DNA from 2 places in the Shewanella woodyi ATCC 51908 genome. Region 1 is predicted to be linked to the other one. Evidence: riboswitches for the same ligand, from Rfam matches in the RefSeq annotation. Region 1 holds a riboswitch; the other holds the start of a gene.
What was found. A riboswitch is a leader RNA that binds a small molecule or an ion and turns the genes downstream of it on or off. The one in region 1 is predicted to bind thiamine pyrophosphate.

Region 2: another riboswitch for thiamine pyrophosphate. It lies ahead of SWOO_RS09680 (TonB-dependent receptor); the one in region 1 lies ahead of thiC (phosphomethylpyrimidine synthase ThiC).

The regions. Positions count from the first base shown of each region.
Region 1 covers NC_010506.1:3,168,267-3,173,965, reverse strand. The annotation lists gene SWOO_RS13380 (HAMP domain-containing sensor histidine kinase) at 1-265, opposite strand, end outside; gene SWOO_RS13375 (DTW domain-containing protein) at 385-891, shown strand; gene trhA (PAQR family membrane homeostasis protein TrhA) at 899-1,579, opposite strand; gene SWOO_RS13360 (hypothetical protein) at 1,890-2,951, shown strand; TPP riboswitch at 3,126-3,224, shown strand; gene thiC (phosphomethylpyrimidine synthase ThiC) at 3,368-5,326, shown strand; gene thiE (thiamine phosphate synthase) at 5,330-5,699, shown strand, end outside.
Region 2 covers NC_010506.1:2,324,283-2,329,981, forward strand. The annotation lists gene SWOO_RS09645 (response regulator transcription factor) at 1-452, shown strand, start outside; gene SWOO_RS09650 (hypothetical protein) at 741-1,112, shown strand; gene SWOO_RS09655 (TetR/AcrR family transcriptional regulator) at 1,178-1,591, opposite strand; gene hinT (purine nucleoside phosphoramidase) at 1,857-2,213, shown strand; gene SWOO_RS26500 (PaaI family thioesterase) at 2,230-3,228, shown strand; gene SWOO_RS09675 (YcfL family protein) at 3,289-3,678, shown strand; TPP riboswitch at 3,790-3,901, shown strand; gene SWOO_RS09680 (TonB-dependent receptor) at 3,979-5,699, shown strand, end outside.

The sequences.
Region 1 (5,699 bases):
CGTTATTGAGAATAAAAAGCGTGAATACCTGCTGTTTTTCCCATTGAGTTAACCCCTCTATATCGCTGTTTCTAATAAAAACTTTTGCTTCACTGGCAAGTTCTGTGAGCTGCTCCTGTGTGGTTGAAGGTAAAGTGAGCAATTTATTTAATACCAAGCTTTCAATGGCGGTTGCTATCAGTAAAATAGCTAAAAGTGAGATGGCAAAATAGCTGAATAATTTAAACTGCAGATGTGAAAAAAGGCCTGATATTGGTAGAAGCATAGTAGATGGCTTACTTAAAGCGCCATGTAATGATAATTGTTCGCAATTATAACTGGGTCATAGCTTATCTGCTAGTAGAGAGTGCGAAGAGGAATATATTTAATGTTGGACCTAGATAGATGAAGGTTATTTTGTTAACCCATGAGAGAGAGGTTACGCGTTTAACCAATACAGGGGGCAAAGCGCTAGAGTTATTTCCACACTGGTGCTCACGCGTGATCTGGTCAAGAGTTGAAGCGGATGATGGGATAGTACATCTACTATCTAGTAACAAGGCGGCAGTGCTTTTTCCAAAACCTGTTTTGTCCAAAGAGACCGGTGATTCAATGCTTCAAACCCCAATGGAGGAGTTAAGCCTGTATTTGAATGAGATACCTGAAACTATCATTATTTTAGATGCAACCTGGCAAGAGGCGAGAAAGATGATAAGGCAGAGTCCCTATCTTGCCACTGCGAGCAAATATGCATTAACACAGGGAGGAGACTCTCAGTTTAACTTGAGGCGCAATCAGATCCCTGGAGGATTATGCACCTTAGAGTGTATTATCCAACTGTGTCATTCAGCCAAGATGACTGAAGAAGCATTGGAGTTGGAAGCTGCCTATATCGCATTAAATCAAAGATAATACAGCTTTAAAGCAAGGTGAGGTAGACACAGAGGAAGTGACTGATGGCGCCCGCGAGTACAAATAGATGCCAAATAGCATGATTATAGGGGATCCGTTTACCCACATAAAACACCACCCCTAGGCTGTAAAAAAGACCGCCAGCTAATAGAAGTTGAAACCCTAATGGCGACATTGCCGCTATCATATCACTCATTACGGTGACGCATAGCCAACCCATGGCGAGGTAAAGCATCACACTGAATTTTTTAAAACGATGAATAAACAGGGTTTTAAATAACACTCCCGCCACAGCCAAAGACCAGATCGCAATTAAAATAACAGTGGCTTGCTCACCTTTAAGTGCGATTAACATTAATGGTGTATAGGTTCCAGCAATAAGGAAATAGATAGCGCAATGATCGGCTATTTTCAGCCTATGTTTCCACTTTGGGTTTGAGACGCTGTGGTATGCCGTCGAGCAAGAAAAGAGTAAAATAATACTGCTACAGTAGATCACAACACCTAGCATCTGCACAGAAGTTAGCGTGTCTTGTCCTTTGATAACAGAGAAAATAAGCCCAATGATACCTGCGATAATCCCTAGGGCATGGCTGACGCTGTTTGCTAGCTCTTCATGAAGCGTATAGCCACTTGAATTAAGCACTTGCTCAGCAGGGGCTTGATGGCATATTTCCTGTGATGACATAGAGTAAATCAACTTCTGGTTAGACCTTTTTAACGAGTCTAACAGCAATAACTAGCTAACACTAGCATTGAGCGTACACGTGTAAGCTTATTTTTATTTATATGAATGAAGTTTTCACCTTTATCCTTTTTATGTGAGTTGACTAAGCAAAGGAAAATTATTCAATTCAAGGTTGAAGGAACTTTATATCCATATCTTTATCTTAATAGCAATTGGTATAGAGATATGTTCACTGTTTATCGGGTTGAGATAGGTGTCAATAAGCTCGATATAAATCGCCTTGATATAAATGGAATTGATATAACAAGAGATGGAAAGTAATCAACACAATAAACACTTGGTAAACGACCAAACTCCCCAAGATGACATCATCAAGAACTTAACGAAGAACTCAATTAAGAGTGATTTGAACTCTGTAGATGAGACTCATCTGTTGCCTTTTACAGCTAAACGTCAAGGTTCAACTGAGGATGAGTTGTTTCACTTAATCGATGACAGACTAGTGGGGGCAAGTTCTGAAGAGGAGCAATCTTCAGCTACTAGCTTTAGTACTAGTGGTATAAGTGTTAGGGATACAGAGATTGGTCAGCTACAGGCCTCTCAATTTATGCCCCACTATAGACAACTAACTCTTGTATTACTCCTCGTTTTTATTGGCCATTTTGTGTTGATTGGTATGTTGCATCATGTTTGGCAACCACAGACGTTAAAGCTTCCCGAGCATCAAGCGCCTAAACTGAACGCCTATATCTATTATGAGCCTAAAATTGAACCTAAAGTGATAAAAGAGGTTGTGGAGACTATTAAAGATACCGTGAAAGAGAACGAAAATGTTAGCCCTGATCCACTAGATAAATCTCTAGTCAAAGAGAGTGACCTCCCTCAAATCAGCAAAGATCAGGAGGAGGTTAGCGTTAAAGCACAACAGAATAAGCAACTAGATGTTGTCGCAGGTAAAGAGACTGATAATAGTAACGACATGGTAAGTGCGAAACCCGCGGGAAGTTTAAGTCAATCAACCCGCAGCTATTTTCAGCGCCAGAGAGAGCAAGCGCTTGATGAGCTTGTGATATCGCAGTCAGATAGATACACCAGAAAACGTTCGTTAAGTGAGATGGATGGCGATATGATCATCTTGTCACTTCCTGAGCATAATATTTGGGAAGAGACAAAAACCTTAGACAGTGAGTTGGATCCCAATCGAATCGTCAAACAAGGTTCTACCTGTTACCGGATAGTTAAAACTCCAAACCCACTTAACCCCCATGCAGAGAATTTAGGTTATCCATTTCGATGTGATGGGAAGTCATTGGTGTCAGATCTGCAAAAAGCGATTGCCAAGCAGGCAGAAAAGATGGGAATAAAACGCTAATCTTTTTATGAAATATTTTCACTCTAAATGTATAGAGTTAAATTCAATTCTGAATTTATATATTTTAATTAATTTTTATCAATAGGTTAGTTTTGATTAAAAGTTTTCACCGATGAATCATTTTGTTTGGTTTTATTGGCTTGTTTAGCTAACAGTTTTACGTTTATACTCTTTGGCATCTTGTCGGAGTGCCTAAAGGCTGAGACCGTTAATTCGGGATCCGTTGAACCTGATCGGGTTAATACCCGCGAAGGAAACAAGCATGATAAAAACAATTAATTCGAATGTGATATGAGCCATTAAATCATCATTCGATCTATTATTTTATCTGATGCATCTTCATTTTTTGTTGATGTACCTGCTATTCAACATCTCCTGGCAAGCAACTTCATTTCTTTTTTTAAGTGAGATTGCTTATGTCAAATCGTCGTCAAACCCGAGCTCAAGCTCAACAATTTATTGATACTTTAACACCACTTCAACACCCTAATTCAGAGAAGGTTTATCTGACTGGGAGTCGCGAAGACCTGCGTGTTGGTATGCGTCAAATTTTGCAATCCGATACTTTAGTCGGCGGCACCGAAGCCGATCCCATTCTTGAGTCTAACCCACCTTTAAAAGTTTATGATTGTGCAGGGCCATATTCGGATCCTGATGCAGAGATAAATGTACGCGCAGGCTTGAATAAATTTAGACAAAGCTGGATTGAGGAGCGAGCTGACACAGAGCAACTTGCTGGTGTTAGCTCAGGCTTTACCCAGCAACGTTTAGCTGATGATGGCTTGGATCATCTCAGGTTTGATTCACTGCTTCCTCCACGCAGAGCTCAATCAGGCAAGCGTGTGACTCAACTCCACTATGCAAGGAATGGAATTATCACTCCTGAGATGGAGTACATCGCCATCCGTGAAAATATGGAGCAGGCTGGGATCACCGATCCAGTTTTAAGGCAAAAAGCCAAAGGAGAAAGCTTTGGTGCCTCTATCGAGCAAGTGATCACCCCTGAGTTTGTGCGTCAAGAAGTGGCCCGCGGTCGTGCAATTATTCCTTTGAACATCAATCATCCTGAAGCTGAGCCTATGATCATTGGCCGTAACTTCTTGGTAAAGGTGAATGCCAATATCGGAAACTCTGCCGTGACTTCATCCATTGAGGAGGAGGTTGAGAAACTGGTTTGGTCAACCCGCTGGGGCGCAGATACCGTGATGGATCTCTCCACTGGCCGCTACATTCATGAAACCCGTGAGTGGATAATACGTAACTCTCCAGTGCCGATAGGAACCGTACCCATCTATCAAGCATTAGAGAAGGTCAATGGTGTTGCTGAAGATCTTAGCTGGGAGGTGTTTAGAGATACCTTGGTTGAGCAGGCAGAGCAAGGCGTTGATTACTTTACGATTCACGCAGGGGTTCTACTTCGCTATGTACCCATGACGGCAAAACGGGTGACAGGTATTGTGTCTCGTGGTGGCTCGATCATGGCTAAGTGGTGTTTGTCTCATCATAGTGAAAACTTCCTTTATGAACACTTCACAGAGATCTGTGAACTGTGCGCCGCCTACGATGTCTCGCTTTCATTGGGTGATGGCATGCGTCCAGGCTCTATCGCAGATGCCAACGATGAGGCTCAGTTTAGTGAGTTAGAGACCTTAGGAGAGCTGGTTAAAATAGCGTGGGAGTATGATGTTCAAACCATTATCGAAGGCCCTGGCCATATCCCGATGAACTTAATCAAGGAGAACATGGATAAGCAGCTAGCACTCTGTGATGAGGCGCCGTTTTACACTTTAGGGCCACAAACCACCGATATCGCGCCTGGCTATGATCATTTTACATCGGGGATCGGTGCGGCAATGATCGCATGGTACGGCTGCGCCATGCTCTGTTATGTTACCCCCAAAGAACACCTTGGTCTGCCCAATAAAGAAGATGTTAAGCAAGGGCTTATCGCATACAAAATTGCCGCTCATGCTGGTGATGTGGCTAAAGGGCATCCAACGGCACAGATCCGTGACAACGCGCTCTCTAAGGCAAGGTTTGAGTTCCGCTGGGAAGATCAATATAACTTAGGACTCGACCCTGAGACAGCTCGCGCTTATCACGATGAGTCTCTGCCTCAAGAGTCGGCAAAAGTGGCTCACTTCTGCTCCATGTGTGGGCCTAAATTCTGCTCTATGAAGATTAGCCAAGAGGTACGTGATTACGCCGCATCTCAAGAGGTTGAGCTGCAATCTCATGCCAGTTATCAGGCTAAAAGTGCCTCAGAAATAGAAACTGGAATGGCGCAAATGTCTGCAGAGTTCAAGGCTAAAGGCGCAGAGCTTTACCATGAAACGGCTGTCGTTGATGAAGAACTCGCGGACGCAGAGGCTTAATCGATGGCAAACTCAACACTGAGTTCTTCAGTTAATAGGCCTGTAGTGTGGACGATTGCAGGCTCCGATAGTGGTGGCGGGGCAGGCATACAAGCTGATTTATTAACCATGAACGATCTAGGATGTCATTCTTGTAGTGTCATCTCCTGTGTTACTGCGCAATCTTCTGTGGCCGTTAATTTGGTTGAGGCTGTTTCCCCTCAAATGTTTCAGTCACAGCTTGATACCTTGCTACATGATCTGCCACCTGTTGCGATAAAAATTGGGCTGTTGGCAAATCAAAGTCAGGTTTTGATGTTAGCGAGCTGGCTAAGGGAAACGTTAGCCGAGTACTGTAAGCAAGCAGGTGTTGAGGTTAGTGTGATCCTCGACC
Region 2 (5,699 bases), 840 kb from region 1:
TTCAAAAAGCTTACCAAATTCAGCGCTTTGTTGAAAAAAAGCTATCGGCAAGAGTTGTCTTCCTTCATTTTCCTCGACAAATTGATGCTCGTTTCCTGATCCATCCGACTGTGACTGCAGGCGTATTTTTCTGTGATGCAGCACTTGACGCGATTGGCCATGGTTTGGGAAATATTTTGAGGGGACAATCGGTTATACCTGCTGAGCTGTCAGAGCAAAAACAGGATAATCAATCGCAGGTTGAGGGAAGTGAGAGCTTAACTATAAGAGAGCGTGAGGTTTTACAAGCACTGCTAAGTGGCAGTACTAATGTCGATATTGCTAATCAGCTTTTTGTTAGTGAAAGTACGATAAAGACTCACCTTTACCGTGCTTTTAGAAAGATAGGTGTATCGAGCCGTGGTCAAGCGATTGCGTGGGCACAGACACACCTGCATGAAGTGCAACATTAAATCAACTCTATCCATTTATTCACATTTGCCAAGTTTTTATGGCAAATGTGATTAACTGCGTCCTATCTACACTTCTCAGCATCATATTCCACGATTTATCTGTACCATTGCTCAATGGATTAACCCTCTTTTAATGGAGGGCGGATTCGTTGGGAGTAGATTCATCGGTCATAGTCAAATTTGATATCATGACTACACATGTGTATAGTTGCGTTTAAATCTGTAGTTATACATGTGTGTAGCTACTGTGTTTGCTACTAATCTATTTAGATGTTTTTGGAGTTGACTATGATAAAGAAGACTATTTTGACCATTTATACCTCCTCATTACTAGCTGTTGTGGCGTATTCATTACCAATGACAGTGAGCGCTGCAACTGTAGGTTGCGAGCGTGCTGGTGGGGTGAAGTGTCAACGTGTCGCACCTAAACGTATTGTCCGTACTCCAGTTGTAGCACCTGTGATCGTGGTACCTAAGCACCATAAACATTATCACTCTTTTCACTCTCCTATGTTAACGGCGATGGGAATTGCAGTTGTGCTTAATGCGGCAGGGGAGGTAGTCACTGAAAAGGGTCAGCAAGTTATTGTGTTAGGCGAAGGGAATGAAGTCAGTAACGTTTATGAAAAAGAGGGTGTTGTGTATATCGTTAAGGCCTAATGGTTGCAGGGAGCTATATGAAGCCTTTCATTGTAAATAAAAGGCTTCATATAGAGGGGATTAGTTTACGCAGCGTTAATTCGCTCTTGATTGAGAAAATTAAAACCTTGTTTCAGGAATGAAAACTGCTCAACATCTGGAAGAGATTGAACGGCATCTAGCATATGGTTGAATGCTGAATCTATCATTAGTCTATCTGAAAGTTTTAAGTAGTTATAAACAACGGGTCTTAATACGACGGTGAAATCACTGGTCATCTCTGTGTATCTTTGCTCGTTAACTGCTGAGGTATTTTGAACTAGCTCCCTCATACACAGTGCAGCAAGTAGAGAATTTTTATCGCTGAAAGATTGGTATTGAGCGGCCCTTGAGTAGCCGGCTTTTTTGTGAACATCAGACATATTCAAAGCGATCATACCATGCTCTTTTATCAGGTCAGTTGCCGCGTTTAATAGTGCAGTCTCTTTATCCGTTAGCATATTGCTATCTCAAATGTTTTATTAGCCTAAGATTCTATGCTCTTACACTCTATTGTCAATGTTAATGTATATACAATTGTGTAACTGTTAATCAATGTGGGGGGACGTGTCGTTTGCGTGACTATGATTTTGGTAGAGTTTATAGATATGTTTGTAACTTTTTAGGATAAACGGCGTCTTCTTTTTCAAGATGAGTTATCAGATACTCACAATGTGATTAATTACAGGTATACTCCTACTATTCCATGATTGAGAGGACAGGCAAGTGGCCGAAGAAACCATTTTCAGTAAAATTATACGTCGAGAGATCCCTGCTGATATCTTATTCCAAGATGAATTAGTCACCGCATTTCGTGATATTAATGCCCAGGCGCCGAGCCATATTCTTATCATTCCCAATCATCTTATTCCAACAGTGAATGATGTCAAAGCATCAGATGAGAAAGCACTGGGACGTATGATGACCGTTGCCGCTAAATTGGCGGAGGAGGAGGGAATAGCTGAGGATGGGTACCGTCTTATTATGAATTGCAATAAACATGGGGGACAGGAGGTTTATCATATTCATATGCATCTTGTAGGCGGTAGGCCTCTAGGCCGAATGTTAGCAGCTAAGAAATAGGCGTGAGTGCTACCCTATGAAGGTTAATCCTGATTTTTTCCCGCTCACTCAACTTGCCACACGCTTTGTTGATCAGCTAGCGCAGTGCCGCCGTCTAAACCTTAGGGTGCATGAGGCCAGTGAACATCACGTGTTGATTGAGCTGCCCTATGCCCATGAATTAGTGGGGTATCCGGATACGGGAGTGATTCACGGCGGAGTGATCACAACCTTGATGGATACGGCAAGTGGCAGCGCAGTGGTTTGCTCTATCTTTGATAAATATCAGGCGTTAGAGCTTTCTCCAACCTTAGATCTGCGGGTTGATTATATGAAACCTGCCGATCCCAATAAGCCTGTTTATGGCTTTGCTGAGTGCTATAAAATATCTTCTAGTGTTGCGTTTACACGTGGGATTGCTTATCAAGATTCAATTGATGATCCCATTGCCCATGCAGTCGGTTCTTTTATGCGTATCAGTCCGGAGATGATTGGGGATGAGTTTCGTCAAGCTTTGATCGGCGAGGAGGTCACTTCTCTATCTGATGCGTTACCAGACAGCGAGCAGTGCGTGCAGGAGCCGATTGTCGCAACAGCCCCTCAACTCGATGTAAAAGAGATAGTAAAAAAAGCCACCGAGCTGAATGACTTTAGCCACCTCTTATCCCATGTTCCCTATACCGATTTTATTGGTATGTCTGTGGAGCGATTCGGTGATGAGCTAGTTTTCAGACTGCCAGCAAAAGATGACAATATAGGTAACCCTATCCTCCCAGCTATTCACGGTGGCGTGATTGCTGGGTTTATGGAGATGTCGGCAATTGTTCAGCTTATGGTGTTTATGCACACAAGTAAGGTGCCTAAGGTAGTTGATTTTTCGATTGATTACTTAAGAGCTGGGTATCATAAAGACACGTTTGCTGAGTGTAAAATTACCCGACAGGGGCGCAGGGTGGCCAATGTGAGCATCAATTGTTGGCAAACGAACCGTAAAAAGCTGATTGCTACAGCAAGGGCTCATTTTTTGATTGATTAATTAAGCGATAAACTCATATTGTCAGTATGAGTTCCTCTACTTTTAAGGATGATAAGTGCAATGAAGAAATTGATAACTATATTAGTGTTAGGGTTAATGATGACTGCATGTGCCCCTCATACTGCTGGGGTGATGGCAAGCTCCACGGGAGAGGTACGTGTCGACAATGGGTCCTTTGCTGGTGAGGTCAGTGTTGAGCAACTTAAGTCCCGTCAACAGGGAGGGTTCCTACAGGGATCTGGATTAATCATCAGTAAAGTTGCAACGGATCTGCGGCTTCAATACAAGTTTACTTGGTATGATATTAACGGTTATACCTTAGATGATGAGGGCAGCGCCTGGAAATCATTAAAGCTCCATGGTAAACAGCAGATGCAGGTGTCAGGCCTTGCGCCAAATACAGATGCTGTTAGGTATGAGCTTTATGTGAGGAAGGCTTTTTCTAACTAGTTAAAAGCTTATTCGGAGTTACGTAATAAAAAATACCAACATTGAGTTGGTATTTTTTATTACGATTGATGCTAGAAGTTTGTCAATAGTTAGTAATATTGATGTATAATCGCCGGCGCCAAGGGGTGATGCTGCATATAATGCGGCATCTGAGATGTCTTATGACAAACCCTTTGAACCTGATCCGGCTTATACCGGCGTAGGAATGGGCCAAATTTTGATCGTTTAAACTAGATCAAACACAATATCCTTTCTCGCTTTTCCAATTGCCGGATCTCAAAATAATAATTTGGGGTCCTAATGTCTGTTTCAAAACTGTCTATATTAAAAAAGATTTCACCTGTCGCGCTTGCTGTATCGAGCACGCTAGCATCTGGCTACGCTGTTGCATCTGAGCTAAATCAAACACCTGATACGCGTGATGAGATGGAAGTGATTGTAGTCACTTCCGATTTTCGTGGCACTGAGCTTGAGAAGATGCCTTCGAGTATTACCGTTATCGATCAGCAGCAGATCGAAGATGAAGGTGCTCAACATTTCGAAGATATCCTAAACTCCATCGCAAACTTCAACTGGTCAGGAGGAAGCTCAAGACCAAAATACTTCCAAATACGTGGTGTTGGAGAGCAGGAGGAGTACCAAGGGGCGCCTAACTCCTCAGTCGGTTATATTATTGATGATATTGATATGTCGGGTTTAGGCATGATATCGAGCATGTACGACCTGCAGCAAGTAGAGGTGCTTCGTGGGCCGCAAGGGACACGTTATGGGGCGAATGCACTTGCGGGACTTATCTACCTTAAGAGTAATGATCCTACTGATGTGTTTGAGCATGGAGCCGAAGTCTCTGTAGGCGATGATGCATTAACGACATTTAGTGGCTTTAGTTCTGGTCCGTTAACAGACTCTGGCAAACTCCTGTATCGAGTGTCACTGCAACAGCATAAGCAAAACGGTTATCAAGATAACCTCTATCTTGGGCGTGATGATACCAATGCCCGTGATGAATTTACTGGCCGTGCAAAATTGCGCTGGTACGCAACTGATGATTTAGAGATAGATTTGACCTTGCTGCACGCTGATTTTGATAACGGTTATGATGCTTGGACCTTAGATAATAATGGTTTCGATACGTTAACTGATGCGCCTGGTGTGGACAAACAGCGAACCTCTGGCAGCTCGCTCAAATTCACTTATACAGGGGCTGATGCATTTGATTTAGTCTCTTTGACCTCCTATGCGAGCTCTCAAACTCACCATAATTATGACGGTGACTGGGCCAACCCAGATTATTGGGCTGGCTTAGATTGTGGCGGCGAGCCTTGTCAGTATGATTACACTTGGGATAAGAGAGGAGAGCGTAACACTGTTAGCCAAGAGTTTAGACTCAGCTCCACAGAAGCCGGGCGTATTTTTGCTGGGAGCACTGATTGGTTGCTCGGCGTTTATGGTATGAATCTCGATGAAAATAATGAAGTTACCTCTTTTTATAACGGCTGGGCTGACGAGCATGTTATTTCAGATTTTAATGCAAGAAACTATGCAGTTTTTGGTCAAATAGACTCAGATTTAGGTAATGGCTATTCATTTTCAACAGGATTGAGAGTCGAAGAGCGAGAGGCGCAATATGATGAAGATCGCCTTGTAGATGGGGAGATGAAAAGCTCAAGCTTTAATCCTGATGAGACTATGTGGGGCGGTCATATTGCCTTGAGTAAGACGCTCAGTAATACACAGGAGACATACATTAGGATTGCTCGTGGCTATAAAGCAGGCGGCTTTAATATGGCTTTGCCTGAGCAACTAGCGGATAAAACTGAGTATGACTCTGAGACTCTCTATAACTATGAAATTGGGTTGAAATCTATCTGGCTTGATGGTGACATCAATACAAATTTCTCCGTTTTCTATATGGATAGACAAGATCAGCAAGTTGCAGCATCTCAGCAAGCCGTAGAAGATAGTCAACGTTTTTACCTCTATACCGAAAATGCAGGTAGTTCAAGTAACTATGGTGCTGA